One region of the Kitasatospora sp. NPDC049258 genome, then DNA from elsewhere that is predicted to be linked to it. Evidence: riboswitches for the same ligand, from Rfam matches in the RefSeq annotation. Region 1 holds a riboswitch; each other region holds the start of a gene.

Region 1 (4,550 bases):
TCCCGCTCTCGATGCGCGGCCAGGCCCAGGCCCAGGCGCTCGGCCGCTGGTGGGCGGCGCTGCCGGCGGCCGACCGCCCGCGCAGCGTCTGGTGCTCGCCGTACCTGCGCACCACCGAGACCACCCGGATCGCGCTCGCCCAGGCCTGCGGGCTGGGCGCGGTGCCGGTCACGATCCCGGTCCGGCAGGACGAGCGGCTGCGGGACAGAGAGCTGGGCGTCCTGGAGATGCTCACCAAGGCCGCGATCGAGAAGGAGCACCCGAGCGAGGCCGCCCGCCGCCGCCGGATGGGCGAGCTGCACTACCGGCCGCCCGGCGGCGAGTCCTGGCTGGACGTGGCGCTGCGGGTGCGCAGCCTGCTGCGCGACCTGGGCGAGGAGGAGGACGGCCACCCGGTGCTGGTGGTCGCGCACGACTGCACCGTGCTGATGCTGCGCTACATCCTGGACCGGCTCACCGAGCCCGACCTGATCGCCCTCGAACCGGTGCGCAACTGCTCCGCCAGCCGCTGGCGGGCCGACTGCGGCCGGCTGGTGCCGGACGGCTGGAACGACACCGGCCACCTGGACCGACCCGCCTCCTGACCCCCCTGCCCCGCCGCCCGACCGATCCCCTGCCCGACCGATCCCCTGCCTGACCGATCCCCTGCCCCACCGCTGCTCCGGCCCCGCCGCCCCGGCTCACCGGCCGGCGGGCTGCCCCACGCCGCCGAAGGCCCGCCGGTAGGCCTGCGGGGTGGTGCCCAGCCAGCGGCCGAAGTGGTGCCGCAGGGTGGCCGCGTTGCCGAACCCGCAGCGGGCCGCCACCGCGTCCACCGGCTCGCCGGTGCCCTCCAACAGGCGCTGGGCCAGCAGCACCCGCTGGCCGGTCAGCCAGCGGTGCGGGGTGGTCCCGGTCTCCTGCTGGAAGCGGCGGGCGAAGGTGCGCGGCGACATGTGCGCCCTGGCGGCCAGCTGGTCCACCGTGAGCTCCTGGTCGAGGTGGTGGCGGAGCCACTCCAGCAGGCCGCCCAGCGAATCGCCGTCCTCGGCCGGCAGCGGCCTGGCGACGAACTGCGCCTGGCCGCCGTCCCGGTGCGGTGCGACCACCATCCGGCGGGCGATCCCGCGGGCCACCTCGGGCCCCTGGACCTTGCGGACCAGGTGCAGGCAGGCGTCGATGCCGGCGGCGGTACCGGCCGCGGTGATCACCGGGTCCTCGTCCACGTAGAGCACGTCCGGCTCGACCGTGGTGAGCGGGAAGCGCGCGGCCAGCCGCTCGGAGTGCCGCCAGTGGGTGGTGCAGCGGCGCCCGTCGAGCAGCCCGGCGGCGCCCAGCAGGAAGGTGCCGCTGCAGATCGACAGCACCCGCGCGCCACGCTCCACGGCCGCCCGCAGGGCCTCGATCAGCGGGGCCGGGAACCCGTCCTGGATGCCGGTCGCGGCGGCGATCACCAGGTCGGCCTCGGCGATCCGCTCCGCGCCGTACGGTACGTCGACGCTGAAGCCGGCATGGGTGCGCAGCGGGCCGGGGCGGGCCGAGGCGAGCGCGAAGTCGTAGACCGGCAGGCCGTCGTCGCTCCGGTCCAGGCCGAAGATCTCGCAGGCCACCCCCAGCTCGAAGGGGTGGACCTCCTCCAGCACCACGGCGACCACGTTCTTCAGCATGGCTCCAGCATGGCGGTGGCAGGTTTTCGAGGCAAGTGGGCATTTCTGCCACTCGTCCGCCTGCGGGGCCCTCGCGAGAGTGGAGGCATGACCTCCTCAGCGCTCCACGGCGTGCTCGCCCTGGCCGGCGCGGCCGGCGCCTTCGGCCTGCTCGGCCTGCTGGTCGGCCGCGACCTCGACCGCACCGGCCGGCACGGCCGGGACAACTGGCACCGCTCCGGCGGCTACCCGGCCGACCCCGGTCTGCCGGACCGGCTGCACGGCACCCTGCCCACCGGCACCGACCCGGCCTTCGGCAGAATCGGGGCATGGACGCCGTCACCGATCTCGTCATCCGCCACGCCCGCGAGGAGGACCTCGCCCCGGCCGGAGCGCTCTGCGTCGAGGTCTACGTCGGCGAGGGGCACAGCAAGCCCGACGGCCCCTACGCCGAGCTCCTCGGGGACGCCCGGCGCCGGGCCGAGGAGGCCGAGCTGCTCGTCGCCCTCGATCCGGCCGGCGGACCGGGAGCCGTGCTCGGCTGTGTGACCTTCGCCGCGGGCGGCAACCCCTGGGCCGACATCGCCGAGCCGCACGAGGGCGAGATCCGGATGCTGGCGGTCGCGCGGGCGGCCCGCGGCCGCGGCGCCGGCGGCGCCCTGGTGCGCGCCGCGATGGCGCGCAGCCGGGAGCTGGGGCTCACCGGAATGGCGTTCTCCACCCGCCCGCAGATGACCGCGGCCCATCGTGTCTACGAACGACTGGGCTTCCACCGGGCCCCGGAGCGGGACTGGGAGCCGGCGCCCGGCGTCGGCGTGATCGTCTACTCCATCACATTCTGAGGCTCGGCCAGGGCCCGGTCCGGTGGCACAACGCAGTTGAGCGACCACGACACGCGGCACTACATCTGGTGGCGCATCCTGAGCCCGCCCACAACATGTATGCTCGCTCTCGCTGTCGACGCAGGGAAACCCGGTGGGAGTCCGGGGCTGCCCCGCAACGGTGAGCGGGCTTCGCAACACCCTGACCCGCGAGTCCGAGACCTGCCGACGGTGTGCCACACGGCTTCCCCGCAGATGCCTTGCAGCACCGCAGTACTTGTCCGGGCCTCGCGGGTGGGCCGGGGTGGGACCATGCGCGCCTGGTGATTCGGCGTGCCGCTCCGCCCTGTCCGCAACGGTCCGGCTGATCTCGTCCGCCGCCGCCACAGGAGAGAGTGCGCCTTGACCGTCGCTGCCTCAGTCGCCCTGCCGTCCCAGGGTTCAGCCTCCGTCGCCCAGACCGATCCCGGTGCCGCGCTGCTCCGGCTGCTCACCGACCGGAGCACCGACCTCCCCCAGGTGGACCCCGGCCACGTCGCCGCCGCCGCGCTGCGCGGCCGCCACGCCGGCTCCGACTTCGCGGAGCTGCGCGGGCTGGCCGTGGAGGCCGCCGCGTCGATGATCGCCGAGGACCCCCAGTACTCGAAGCTGGCCGCCCGCCTGCTGGCGCTGGAGATCTCGGACGAGGCGATCGGCCAGGGCGCCCTCTCGTTCTCCGCCTCGATCGCCGTCGGCCACGCCGAGGGCCTGATCGGCGACACCACCGCCGCCTTCGTGGCCCGGCACGCGGACGCCTTCGACGCGCTGATCGACCAGCAGGGCGACGACCGCTTCGAGTACTTCGGCCTGCGGACCGTGCAGTCCCGGTACCTGCTGCGCCACCCGATCACCCGCAAGGTGATCGAGACCCCGCAGCACTTCCTGCTCCGGGTCGCCGCCGGGCTGGCGGTCGGCGACAGCGAGAAGTCGGTGCGCGAGGTCGCCGAGCTGTATGCGCTGATGAGCGCGCTCTCCTACCTGCCGTCCTCGCCGACCCTGTTCAACTCCGGCACCAAGCACCCGCAGATGTCCAGCTGCTACCTGCTGGACTCGCCGCTGGACAACCTGGACTCGATCTACTCGCGCTACGCGCAGATCGCCCGGCTGTCCAAGCACGCCGGCGGCATCGGCCTGTCCTACAGCCGGATCCGCTCGCGCGGCAGCCTGATCCGCGGCACCAACGGCCAGTCCAACGGCATCGTGCCGTTCCTGCGCACCCTGGACTCCTCGGTCGCCGCCGTCAACCAGGGCGGCCGGCGCAAGGGCGCGGCCTGCGTCTACCTGGAGACCTGGCACGCCGACATCGAGGAGTTCCTGGAGCTCCGCGACAACACCGGCGAAGAGGCCCGCCGCACCCACAACCTCAACCTGGCGCACTGGATCCCGGACGAGTTCATGCGCCGGGTCAACGCCGACGCGGACTGGTCGCTGTTCTCCCCGGCCGACGTGCCCGAGCTGGTCGACCTGTGGGGCGCCGACTTCGACGAGGCGTACCTGAAGGCCGAGCAGGCCGGCAAGGCCGTGCGCACCATCCCCGCGCAGACCCTGTACGCCCGGATGATGCGCACCCTGGCGCAGACCGGCAACGGCTGGATGACCTTCAAGGACGCCTCCAACCGCGCCGCCAACCAGACCGCGCTGCCCGGCCGCACGGTGCACTCCTCGAACCTGTGCACCGAGATCCTGGAGGTCACCGACGACTCCGAGACCGCGGTCTGCAACCTGGGCTCGGTCAACCTGGGCGCGCACGTGGCGGACGGCGCCTCGGTCGAGGACCTGCTCGGCGCGATGGACTGGGAGCGGCTGGACGCCACCGTGCGCACCGCCGTGACCTTCCTGGACCGGGTCATCGACATCAACTTCTACCCGACCCCCGAGGCCGGGAACTCCAACTCCCGCTGGCGGCCGGTCGGCCTCGGCGTGATGGGCCTGCAGGACGTCTTCTTCAAGCTCCGGATCGACTTCGACTCGGCCGAGGCCAAGCAGCTCTCCACGCTGATCTCCGAGCGCATCATGCTCACCGCCTACGAGCGCTCCAGCGAGCTGGCCGAGGAGTTCGGGCAGC
Region 2 (4,550 bases), on a different contig from region 1:
TCAACATCCTGGTCGTCGTACCCGCTGCGGTGTCCGACGCAGGTCTGGTGAACCTGCTCGCCACCGCCACCGCCACCGAGGCAAAGGTGCAGGCGCTGCTGGACGCCGGGTACGACCGCTCCGGGACGCCGTCGGAGGCGGTCTGCGTGGCGGTGCGCCAGCCGCGGCCGGGGTCGGGCGTGGAGCCGTTCGGCGGACCGCGCTCGCGGTGGGGCGCCCGGGTCGCCCGCGCCGTCCACGCCGCCGTGCGTGCGGGCGCGGAGGCGGACCGCGCGCGCCGGGTCCGGGGACCGGTGCCCGACCACGCGCGGCCGAGGCCCGGCTGCCGCCGGACCTGCGACCTGGACCCGGGCCGGGTCGATGCCGGCGGCGTACGCGTTGAGGGTGGCGCGCTCGTAGTCGGTGACCACGGGCGAGGCGCTCGGCCAGCCGGTGGCGGCCAGCTGGTCGCGGTAGACGGTGCGGGCGTTCTTGCTGGTGTCGCCGCCGGGGGTGACGTCGACCGCGGCGGTGCCGGCGGCCGCCAGCGCGCCGAACGCCCACTCGTTGGACAGGCCGCCCCCGGTGACGTAGCTGCCGTCGGCGGCCTGCAGCGACTTCAGATAGGTCACGCCGGTGCTCTTGGAGGTGGACATCTGGGCGGGGGACGCGGTGGCCCGGGCCGGCACGGCGGACAGCAGCAGGGCGCCGCTCGCCAGCGCGACGACGGTGGCGGAGGAGAGACGGAAGGGCACGGTCGGGCTCCTTGGGTGGCGGGCGCCGACCGGACCCGGGCGGCGGCCCGCGGAGGACCGCGTGCCGGCGGGGCGGCCGCCGCCCGGATCGCGTGGGCCGGCTTTCGCTCGTGGTGCGCGCCGGGCGGGCATTCGGGCTCGGAGCGTCGAACCGCCCCACACCGCTGCGCGTCAGCCCTGGATTCGCACCAGGTTCCCCCACTCGGCCACCCGGGACGCTATCGCACGTCAGGCCCGCTCACGAGGTGTCGAAGGCGACATGACGCCTCGTTGACTCCCCGCTCGGCGCCATGGTCTGATGAACCGGTTTTCATCCTCGGCAGTCAGGGGAAGCCGGTCGAAGTCCGGCGCTGACCCGCAACCGTAGACCCGCCCTTCGCGGCGGGTGAGCCGGAATGCCTGCGCCGAGGGGCAAGTCAGCAACACGTGCGTCGTCGCGGACTACGACGCGGTCCGGACCGGACCCCTTCACCTGGGCCCGGTCGGCTGCGCCGTCGTACCCCGCCTCGACCGACCTGGGAGTCGCCGGTGAGGGTCAGCAGCATTCGTACGAGTCAGGGCAGCCGGGGCCGCGGTCTCGCCTCCCTGCTGCTCGCCAGCGCCATCGCGGTCTCCGCGGGCACCACCGTGCTGCTCGGCCACCCCAGCAGGGCGGCCGCGGACCCGATCGAGGAGTGCACGGCCACCACCGGGGCCGTGGTCGCCGTCGACTTCGGCCACTGGGGCGGCAGCGTCGTGCGGGGCTGCGACGCCCACCCCACCACCGGTATGAACCTGCTGCACAACGCCGGGTTCACCACCGCCGGCACCGAGCACGACGGCCCCGCCTTCATCTGCCGGCTCGGCAGCGGCACCTTCGGCAGCGGCACCCAGTACCCGACCCCGGCCGAGGAGCCCTGCGTCAACACCCCGCAGGCCGCCGCCTACTGGTCGTACTGGATCGCCGAGCCCGGCCGGGACACCTGGTCCTACAGCCAGTTCGGCGCCGGCACCCAGAAGCCGAAGCCGGGCGAGGTGGAGGCCTGGGTGTACGGCGGGACCGACATCGGCGGCACCGGCGGGGCGCCCTCGTTCACCCCGGGTTCGGTCCGGGCGAAGAACACCGCCAGCCCTTCCGCGTCCGCGTCCGCGTCCGCATCGGCATCCGCGTCGGCCTCCCCGAGCCCGACCGGTCCGCCGCCCGCCACCGGTGACCCCGCCGCCGCCGCGGCGGCCTGGCTCGCCGGCCAACTCGTCGACGGCGACCACATGGAGAACTGGGCCTTCGAGGGCCCCGACCTCCCCAGGACCTCCCTCACCGCCATCGCCCTCGCCGCCGCCGGCAGCCAGGACCCGGCCCTGCGCAAGGTGGTCGCGTTCCTCCAGGCGCACGCCGACGCCTTCCTGCTCCCCGACGGCCCGCACGGCAGGCCCGACTCCCGCGCCGCCGCCCTGCTGGCCCTCGTCGCCGAGAGCACCGGCGGCAACCCCCGCGCGTTCGGCGGCCACGACCTGCTCGCCGCGCTGACCGACCACGTCTGCGCCGCGGCCGGCGAGGACGGGAAGTGCACCGCTGCGGGCGACTTCCTCGGCGCCGCGTCCCCCTGGGTCCAGGCGCTCGGCGTCATCGCCCTGCTGCGCGGCGAGGTCGCCCCGCCCGCCGCCACCCTGAGCCGCTTCGACGCGCTCCGCTGCGCCGACGGCGGGATCGCCGGGGCGATGATCGTCGAGGGCGGGAACTGCGAGTCCGACCCCGCCAACACCGCGCTCGCCGTGCTGGCGCTGGGCAGGGCGGGCGGCCACGACCGACTGGTGCGGCAGGCCGCCGACCGGCTCGCCGCGGGCCACCAGGCCGACGGCTCCTACCTCCCGTACGTCGGCGCCTCCGGCGGCGACACCTCCAGCACCGCCGGCGCGGCCCAGGGGCTGCGGGCCACCGGCCACGCCACCGAGCAGGCCGCCGCGAAGAGTTGGCTCGCCGCCCGGCAGCACCAGGACGGCGGTTTCGGCCCGGACGAGTGGACCACCGACTCGGACCCGGCCGCCACCGAGCAGGCGATCCTGGCCCTCACCGGCACCGACCCGGTGAGCGTCCGGCACGACCTCGGCGGCACCACCACCCCGACCCCGCAGCCCAGCCGCACGCCCGACCTGGTCAAGGGCAGCTCCTACCTGACCGACCCGGCCCACCTGATCGACGGTCACTACTACGAGGCCTTCCCGACCTTCGGCGACTTCGGCCTCACCATCGACGGCGCCTACGCGCTCGCCGCCACCGGCACCGACGACGCCGCCCTGCGCAAGATCGTCGACTTCCTCGACCAGCAGGGCAAGGACGCCAACGACCGGACCGTCAACGACTGGACGGGTGTCGGCACCGAGTACGCCGGTGGCGGCTCGATCGGCAAGGAGGCACTGCTCGCCGAGGTGGTCGGCCGCGACCCGCGCGCCTTCGGCGGCCACGACCTGATCGCCGCGCTCGCCCAGGCGGTCTGCGCCCACGTCGACGCCGACACCGGCTGCGCGGAGGCGGGCAACTACACCTGGGCCACCTCGGTGTTCTCGCAGTCCCTGGGCGTGCTGGCCCAGCTGCGCGCCGGGGACGCCGAGCACGCCGCCGCGCCGATCGCCTACCTGAAGAGCCTGCAGGCCGCCAACGGCTCCTGGCCCAGCCTCATCCCGGCCACCGGGGACTCCGACGTGGACAGCACCGCGATGGCCGTGATGGCCCTGGCGCTCGTCCCCGGCGACGAGGCGGCCAAGGCCGTCGACCGGGGCCTCGCCTGGCTGGCCACCCAGCAGCAGGCCGACGGCGGCTTCCCCGGCGCGGCCGGCGACTCCACCAACTCGGCCGCCCTCGCCGTCCAGGGCATGACGCTGCGCCAGGGCACGTACGCCGGGCAGATCGCCAAGGCGATCGAGTTCCTGGCCGGCCGGCAGAACGCCGACGGCGGGTTCAACGTCGCCTCCGCCGGGCAGCAGGGCTCCGACGTCCGGGCCTCCACCCAGGCGCTCGGCGGTGTCACCGGCATCTCCTTCGGCACGCTGCACCGGGACCTCGGCACCACCACGCCGACCCCGACCGGATCGCCGTCCGCCTCGGCCTCGCCGTCCGCGTCCGCCTCCGGGTCGCCGTCGCCGTCCGCCTCGGCGTCCCCGAGCGGCAGCGGCTCCGCCTCGCCCGCGCCGAGCAGCTCCGGTGCCACCGGCCGGGGCCCGGCCACGACCACGGCGCCCGTGCCCTCCGACACCCGGACCTTGAGCGGCACCGGCGACTCGGCCGACGCCGAGGACTCCAGCCTCGCCTGGACCGGCACCGACGTGCTCGGCCTGGTGATCCCGGCCCTGCTGCTCACCGCGGCGGGCGGCGGGGTCCTGGTCGCCACCCGCCGGCGTACGGCGGCCGCCACCGGGCGGCACCGGTGATCCGCCGCGCCCGGCGCGCCCTCGCCCGCGCCACCGCCGCCCTGGCACTCGCCCTCGGCGGGGCCGCGGCGGGCGCCGCCCCGGCAGCGGCCGCCCCGCTGCCGATCGAGCAGTGCACCACCACCTCCGGCGTCGTGCTGGCCGTGGACCTCGGCCACTGGGGCGGCCCGCTGCTGCGCTCCTGCGGCACCACGCCCACCACCGGCTACGCCCTGCTCAACCAGGGCGGTTGGAAGACCGCCGGCACCGGCCACGACGGCCCGGCGTTCATCTGCCGGATCGGCTACAGCGGGTTCCAGGGCGGCAAGCAGTACCCGACGCCCGATCAGGAGAAGTGCGTGCTGACCCCGCCGGCCACGGCGTACTGGTCGTACTGGCACGCCGACCCGGGTCAGAACACCTGGTCCTACA
Region 3 (4,550 bases), on a different contig from region 1:
GGTGGCGGCCCGTCATGTCCGAACCGAAGACCCTGGCCGGTGGACCGTGGTCCTACCGGTCGTCGCGGTCGTCGCTCTGATCATCACCGTGCTGACCGGCCACCCCGGAGACTTCGGGGGCGGCCGGCTCACCTGTCTGATCGTCGCCTTCGCCTTCGTGGGCTACAGCGAGGAGTTGATGACCCGCGGAGTTCTCCTGACCGTTTCCGGTCCCGGTTCCGAGAGGTGTGGGCGTGGCTCGCCAGCACCGTCCTCCTCGGCCTGATGCACGGGGTCAACGCCGTCAACGGCCAGGATGCCGCCACCACGATCCGGCAGGTCTTCGGGACCATGGGCATCGGCACGATCTTCTACCTGTGCCGTCGCACGACCGGCACCCTCGTGGCCGGCATGGTCGTCCACGGCCTGTGGGACTTTGCCCTGGTCATCCACTCGGGCCCCGGTGCGGAGCTCAACCAGGCCACGAGCGGGGCGCTCGCATTCTCGGTGATCGAGCTGCTGGCCGTCGTCGTCCTGCTCGCCGGTGTCCGCAGGCTCTGGGGCCGTCCCACCCGCCGTGAACGACCCGCGGACAGCGGGCTCGCATGAGCGCCACGACGCTACCGATGCCGCGCGGCCCCGGCCGCTGCGAAGCCCGGCTCAGCCGAGCGCGAGGAGGCTGACGGCGACGGCGGCGGTGCCCAGGCCGAGGAGTTGGCTCGGGTGGAGGCGTTCGCCGAGGACGGTGCGGGCGAGCAGGACGGTGCCGGCGGGGTAGAGGGCGGTGATCACGGCGACGACGGTGAGGTCGCCGCTGCGGGCGGCGAGCAGGAACAGCAGGTTCGCCACCGAGTCCAGGGCGCCCGCGCCGGCCGACATCGCGTACGCGGGCCGCTCGGTGCCCAGCCTGCGGCGCAGCAGCCCTGCCGCGGCCAGTACGACGGCCGAGGAGACCGCCCGGCCGACGATCAGCGGGGCCACGCCGCTGCCTCGCGGTGCCTGGTGCAGGAAGACCAACTGGAGCGCGATGGCGGCGCCGGCGCCGAAGGCCAGCAGCAGCGCGGTGCGCGAGGGCCGGGCCGAGCCGGTGCCCGGTCCGGCGCTGATCAGCACCACCGCCAGCAGGGCGAGCGGCAGGCCGACCAGGCCGGCGGTACCCAGGTGCTCGCCCTGCAGCAGCCCCACCGCGACGGGCAGCGCCGCGGACACCAGGGCGGTCACCGGCGACAGCACGTTCATCGGGCCGATCGCCAGGGTGCGGTAGAGCAGGGCGAACGCGACGGCCGAGGCCACGCCCGAGGCAGCGCCCCAGCCGATCGCGCCGGCCTCGAACGTGGCGCCGAGGAACGGCCAGAGCAGCAGCTCGACCGCGAGGCTGGCCGGGGCCGCGATCAGGACGGTGCGCAGCACATGGGCCTTGCGGGAGCCGAGGCCGCCGAGGAAGTCGGCGCACCCGTAGGCGAGCGAGCTGCCCAGGGCCAGCAGCAGAGCGATCACGGCGGACCCCTTACGATTCAATGGAACGACCACACGGTACATCAGATCGACCGAAAGGCCCAACCGAACGACCGCGCGGTACATTGAAGTGGTCCAGCAGTGAGGATGGTGATCAGGTGACCGAGACGGCGGCAGCCCTGCGGACGGTCGCGCACAACGTCCGGGCGGCCCGTACCCGGGCGGGCCTGACCCTGGAGGAGCTCGGCCGGCGGGCCCAGGTCAGCAAGGGTGCGCTGGTGGGGCTGGAGAAGGCCCAGGGCAACCCCAACCTGGCCACCCTGGTCCGGCTGGCCGACACCCTCGGCATCTCGGTGTCCGCCCTGATGCAGGGGCCGCCCGAGGGTCGGGTCCGGGTCGTGGCCGCCGAGGAGGTGGAGCCGTTGTGGCGGGGGCCGCGGGGCGGTGCGGCCCGGCTGATGCTGACCACCGCGGGCCCGGCGCCGGTCGAGCTGTGGCGCTGGCGGCTGGAGCCGGGCGAGGAGTACCCCAGCCATCCCCACCGGCCCGGGGTCGTGGAGACCGTCAGTGTCACCGCTGGCCGGATGACCCTGGTCGTCGACGGCACCGAGTACACCGTGGAGGCCGGCCGGACGGCCACCTTCGACGGCGACACCGTCCACACCTACCGCGGCGCGGGCACCGAGGCCTGCCACCTGATCATGACGGTCCAGCTTCCCCCGGGCCCCGTCACCTGACCCTCGAAGGGTCCGATCCGCTCCGAGGGTGCCGGCACCGGCCGCTGGGCCCGGCCGGCGTACGAGGCCGGCGGCCGGACCGGATCTGCGAACGGCGGGACTGCGTCCACCGTGCCCTGCCCCGTCCCGCGGCAGCCGCGGTGACCGGCCGCCGTGGCGCCCGGGTCGGTCGCCGACGACCGATCAGGCCCGCTGCGATGTGACGTACGCGCCATTGACCGGGTCTTTCGCCCGTCGCCATGATGGGCCGTCATGTTGTGACTCCGCGGTCGGGGGAAGTCCGGTTCGAATCCGGCGCTGACCCGCAACGGTAGGCCGCCGACGGCTGTCGGCGGCGAGCCCGAACACCCGGCGGCGGAGGTGTGTCCACTCCTCCCGTCGTGGTCTGCGGGCCGGAGCTCCGAGGGCTGTCCGGTCGCGCACCGCCGTCCTCCGGGCCCCTGCGTCCAGGCCCGGAAAGGCCTTCCATGCCCGCGCTCCGCCGCTCCCTCGGCCTGCTCGCGACACCCGCGCTCGCCCTCGCGACCGTGCTCCCGGCCGCCACGGCCGCCCAGGCCGCCCCCACCTCGGCCGCCACCGTCCGCCCCGACGCCGCCGCGGCCGGCTGGCTGGCCCGCCAACTGGTCGACGGTGACCACTTCGAGGCCGTCCTCGACGGCGCCCACTACCCCGACCAGGGTCTGACCGTCGACGCCGTGCTGGCCTTCGCCGCCTCCCACAGCTCCGACCGGGCCGCCGCGAAGGCCACCACCTGGCTGGCGAAGCCGGAGATCATCACCGGCTACCTCGGCGACGGCACCACCGAGGCGTACGCCGGCGCCACCGCCAAGCTGCTGCTCGCGGTCGAGGTCCGCGGCGAGAACCCGGCCGCCTTCGGCGGTGTCGACCTCCCCGCCCGGCTCCGCTCGCTGCAGACCCCGAACGGCCGGTTCTCGGACCGCTCCCAGTGGGGCGACTACAGCAACGTCTTCGGCCAGTCCCTGGCCCTGATCGCGCTGCAGCGCACCCACGCCGGCGCCCCGGCCGCCGCGGTCGACTTCCTGGCCTCCGCCCAGTGCGCGGACGGCGGCTTCCCGATCTCCTTCGGCCAGGCCACCTGCACCGGCGACCCGGACGCCACCGCGCTCGCGGTCCAGGCCCTCGCCGCCGCCGGCCGCCCGGCCGAGGCCGCCGCCGGCCTCGGCCGGCTGACCGCCCACCAGAACGCCGACGGCGGCTTCGCGGCCGCGGGCGCCACCACCTCCAACGCCAACACCACCGGCCTGGCCACCGAGGCGCTGCTGTCCACCGGCCGCCTCGGCGCCGGCCTCAAGGGCTGGAGCAGCCTGGTCAAGCTCCAGCAGGGCTGCGCCGCCGACCCGGCCGTCCGCGGCGCGGTCGCCTACGACGCCAACGGCTTCAACGCCGGCAACGGCGCCCGGGCCACCGCACAGGCCGTCCTCGGCCTGGCCGGCACCCCGCTGGCCACCCTCACCGCGCACGGCGCCCGCCCCGCCGCGCCCGTGCTCGCCTGCCCGGCGACCACCCGCTGAACGTCCTGACCCTGCAAGGAGCTTCCGCATGAACGACACCCGCACCCCGGCCCGCCCGGCCCGCCGCACGCTCGGTTCGATCGCCGCCGCCGCGGCGCTGACCGCCGGCCTGCTCGGCGTCTGCGCCGCCCAGGCCCCGCAGGCGCAGGCCGCGGCCTGCACCGGCACCACCGGCGTCACCGTGGTGGTCGACTTCACCGCCGTCGGCGGTGGCATCCAGACCGGCTGCGCCCCCGGCGACCCGGCCACCGGCCTCGCCGCGCTCACCGGCGCCGGCTTCTCGTGGGCCTTCCACCCGCGCTTCCCCGGCTTCGTGTGCAAGATCAACTCGCTGCCGACCACCTGCACCAACCCCACCGGCAGCGCCTACTGGTCCTACTGGCACGCCCAGCACGGCGGCGCCTGGTCGTACAGCGGCCTCGGCGCGGGCAGCTACAACCCCGCCCCCGGCGACGTCGAGGGCTGGGCCTTCGGCGCCGGCACCCAGCCGGGCATCACGGCGCCCTGACACCCCGTGCGGACACCGCTGCCCCGGCCCCGCGCGAACGCGGGCCGGGGCACCGGCGGTTGCCGGCAGCCGCGGCTCAGCGGCACAGGGCCGTGTCCACGAGACGCTCGATGTGCTGGACGGCCGCCGCGTCGGACGGCTGGGTGGTCACCGCGATGTCGGCGGCGCGGCCGCCCTCGGTGACGCCGCCCCGGGTCTCGTACCCGGTGATGCTGCCGCCGTGACCCCAGTAGACCCCGCCGCAGGACAGCGGCCGGCTGACCAGCCCCAGCCCGTAGCGGGTACCGGGAGGGAAGGGGAGGCCGGCGGGCACGGTGGTGCGCATCTCGGCGAGCTGGG

Evidence for each region. Region 1 has a riboswitch for cobalamin ahead of AB0K43_RS22945 (ribonucleoside-diphosphate reductase subunit alpha). Riboswitches for the same ligand answer to the same signal wherever they lie in the genome.
Region 2: another riboswitch for cobalamin. It lies ahead of AB0K43_RS07430 (prenyltransferase/squalene oxidase repeat-containing protein); the one in region 1 lies ahead of AB0K43_RS22945 (ribonucleoside-diphosphate reductase subunit alpha).
Region 3: another riboswitch for cobalamin. It lies ahead of AB0K43_RS07455 (peptidase); the one in region 1 lies ahead of AB0K43_RS22945 (ribonucleoside-diphosphate reductase subunit alpha).

Annotation. Positions count from the first base shown of each region.
Region 1 is NZ_JBFAQT010000029.1:41,795-46,344, forward strand. It holds gene AB0K43_RS22930 (histidine phosphatase family protein) at 1-584, shown strand, start outside; gene AB0K43_RS22935 (helix-turn-helix domain-containing protein) at 681-1,646, opposite strand; gene AB0K43_RS22940 (GNAT family N-acetyltransferase) at 1,955-2,467, shown strand; cobalamin riboswitch at 2,550-2,691, shown strand; gene AB0K43_RS22945 (ribonucleoside-diphosphate reductase subunit alpha) at 2,873-4,550, shown strand, end outside.
Region 2 is NZ_JBFAQT010000006.1:18,504-23,053, reverse strand. It holds partial or broken gene AB0K43_RS07435 (adenosylcobinamide amidohydrolase) at 1-260, shown strand, start outside; cobalamin riboswitch at 840-963, opposite strand; cobalamin riboswitch at 1,024-1,156, shown strand; gene AB0K43_RS07430 (prenyltransferase/squalene oxidase repeat-containing protein) at 1,263-4,139, shown strand; gene AB0K43_RS07425 (hypothetical protein) at 4,136-4,550, shown strand, end outside.
Region 3 is NZ_JBFAQT010000006.1:24,745-29,294, reverse strand. It holds gene AB0K43_RS07475 (hypothetical protein) at 1-80, shown strand, start outside; gene AB0K43_RS07470 (CPBP family intramembrane glutamic endopeptidase) at 40-588, shown strand; gene AB0K43_RS07465 (DMT family transporter) at 640-1,476, opposite strand; gene AB0K43_RS07460 (XRE family transcriptional regulator) at 1,593-2,171, shown strand; cobalamin riboswitch at 2,403-2,542, shown strand; gene AB0K43_RS07455 (peptidase) at 2,639-3,703, shown strand; gene AB0K43_RS07450 (flagellar hook-length control protein FliK) at 3,732-4,211, shown strand; gene AB0K43_RS07445 (serine hydrolase domain-containing protein) at 4,288-4,550, opposite strand, start outside.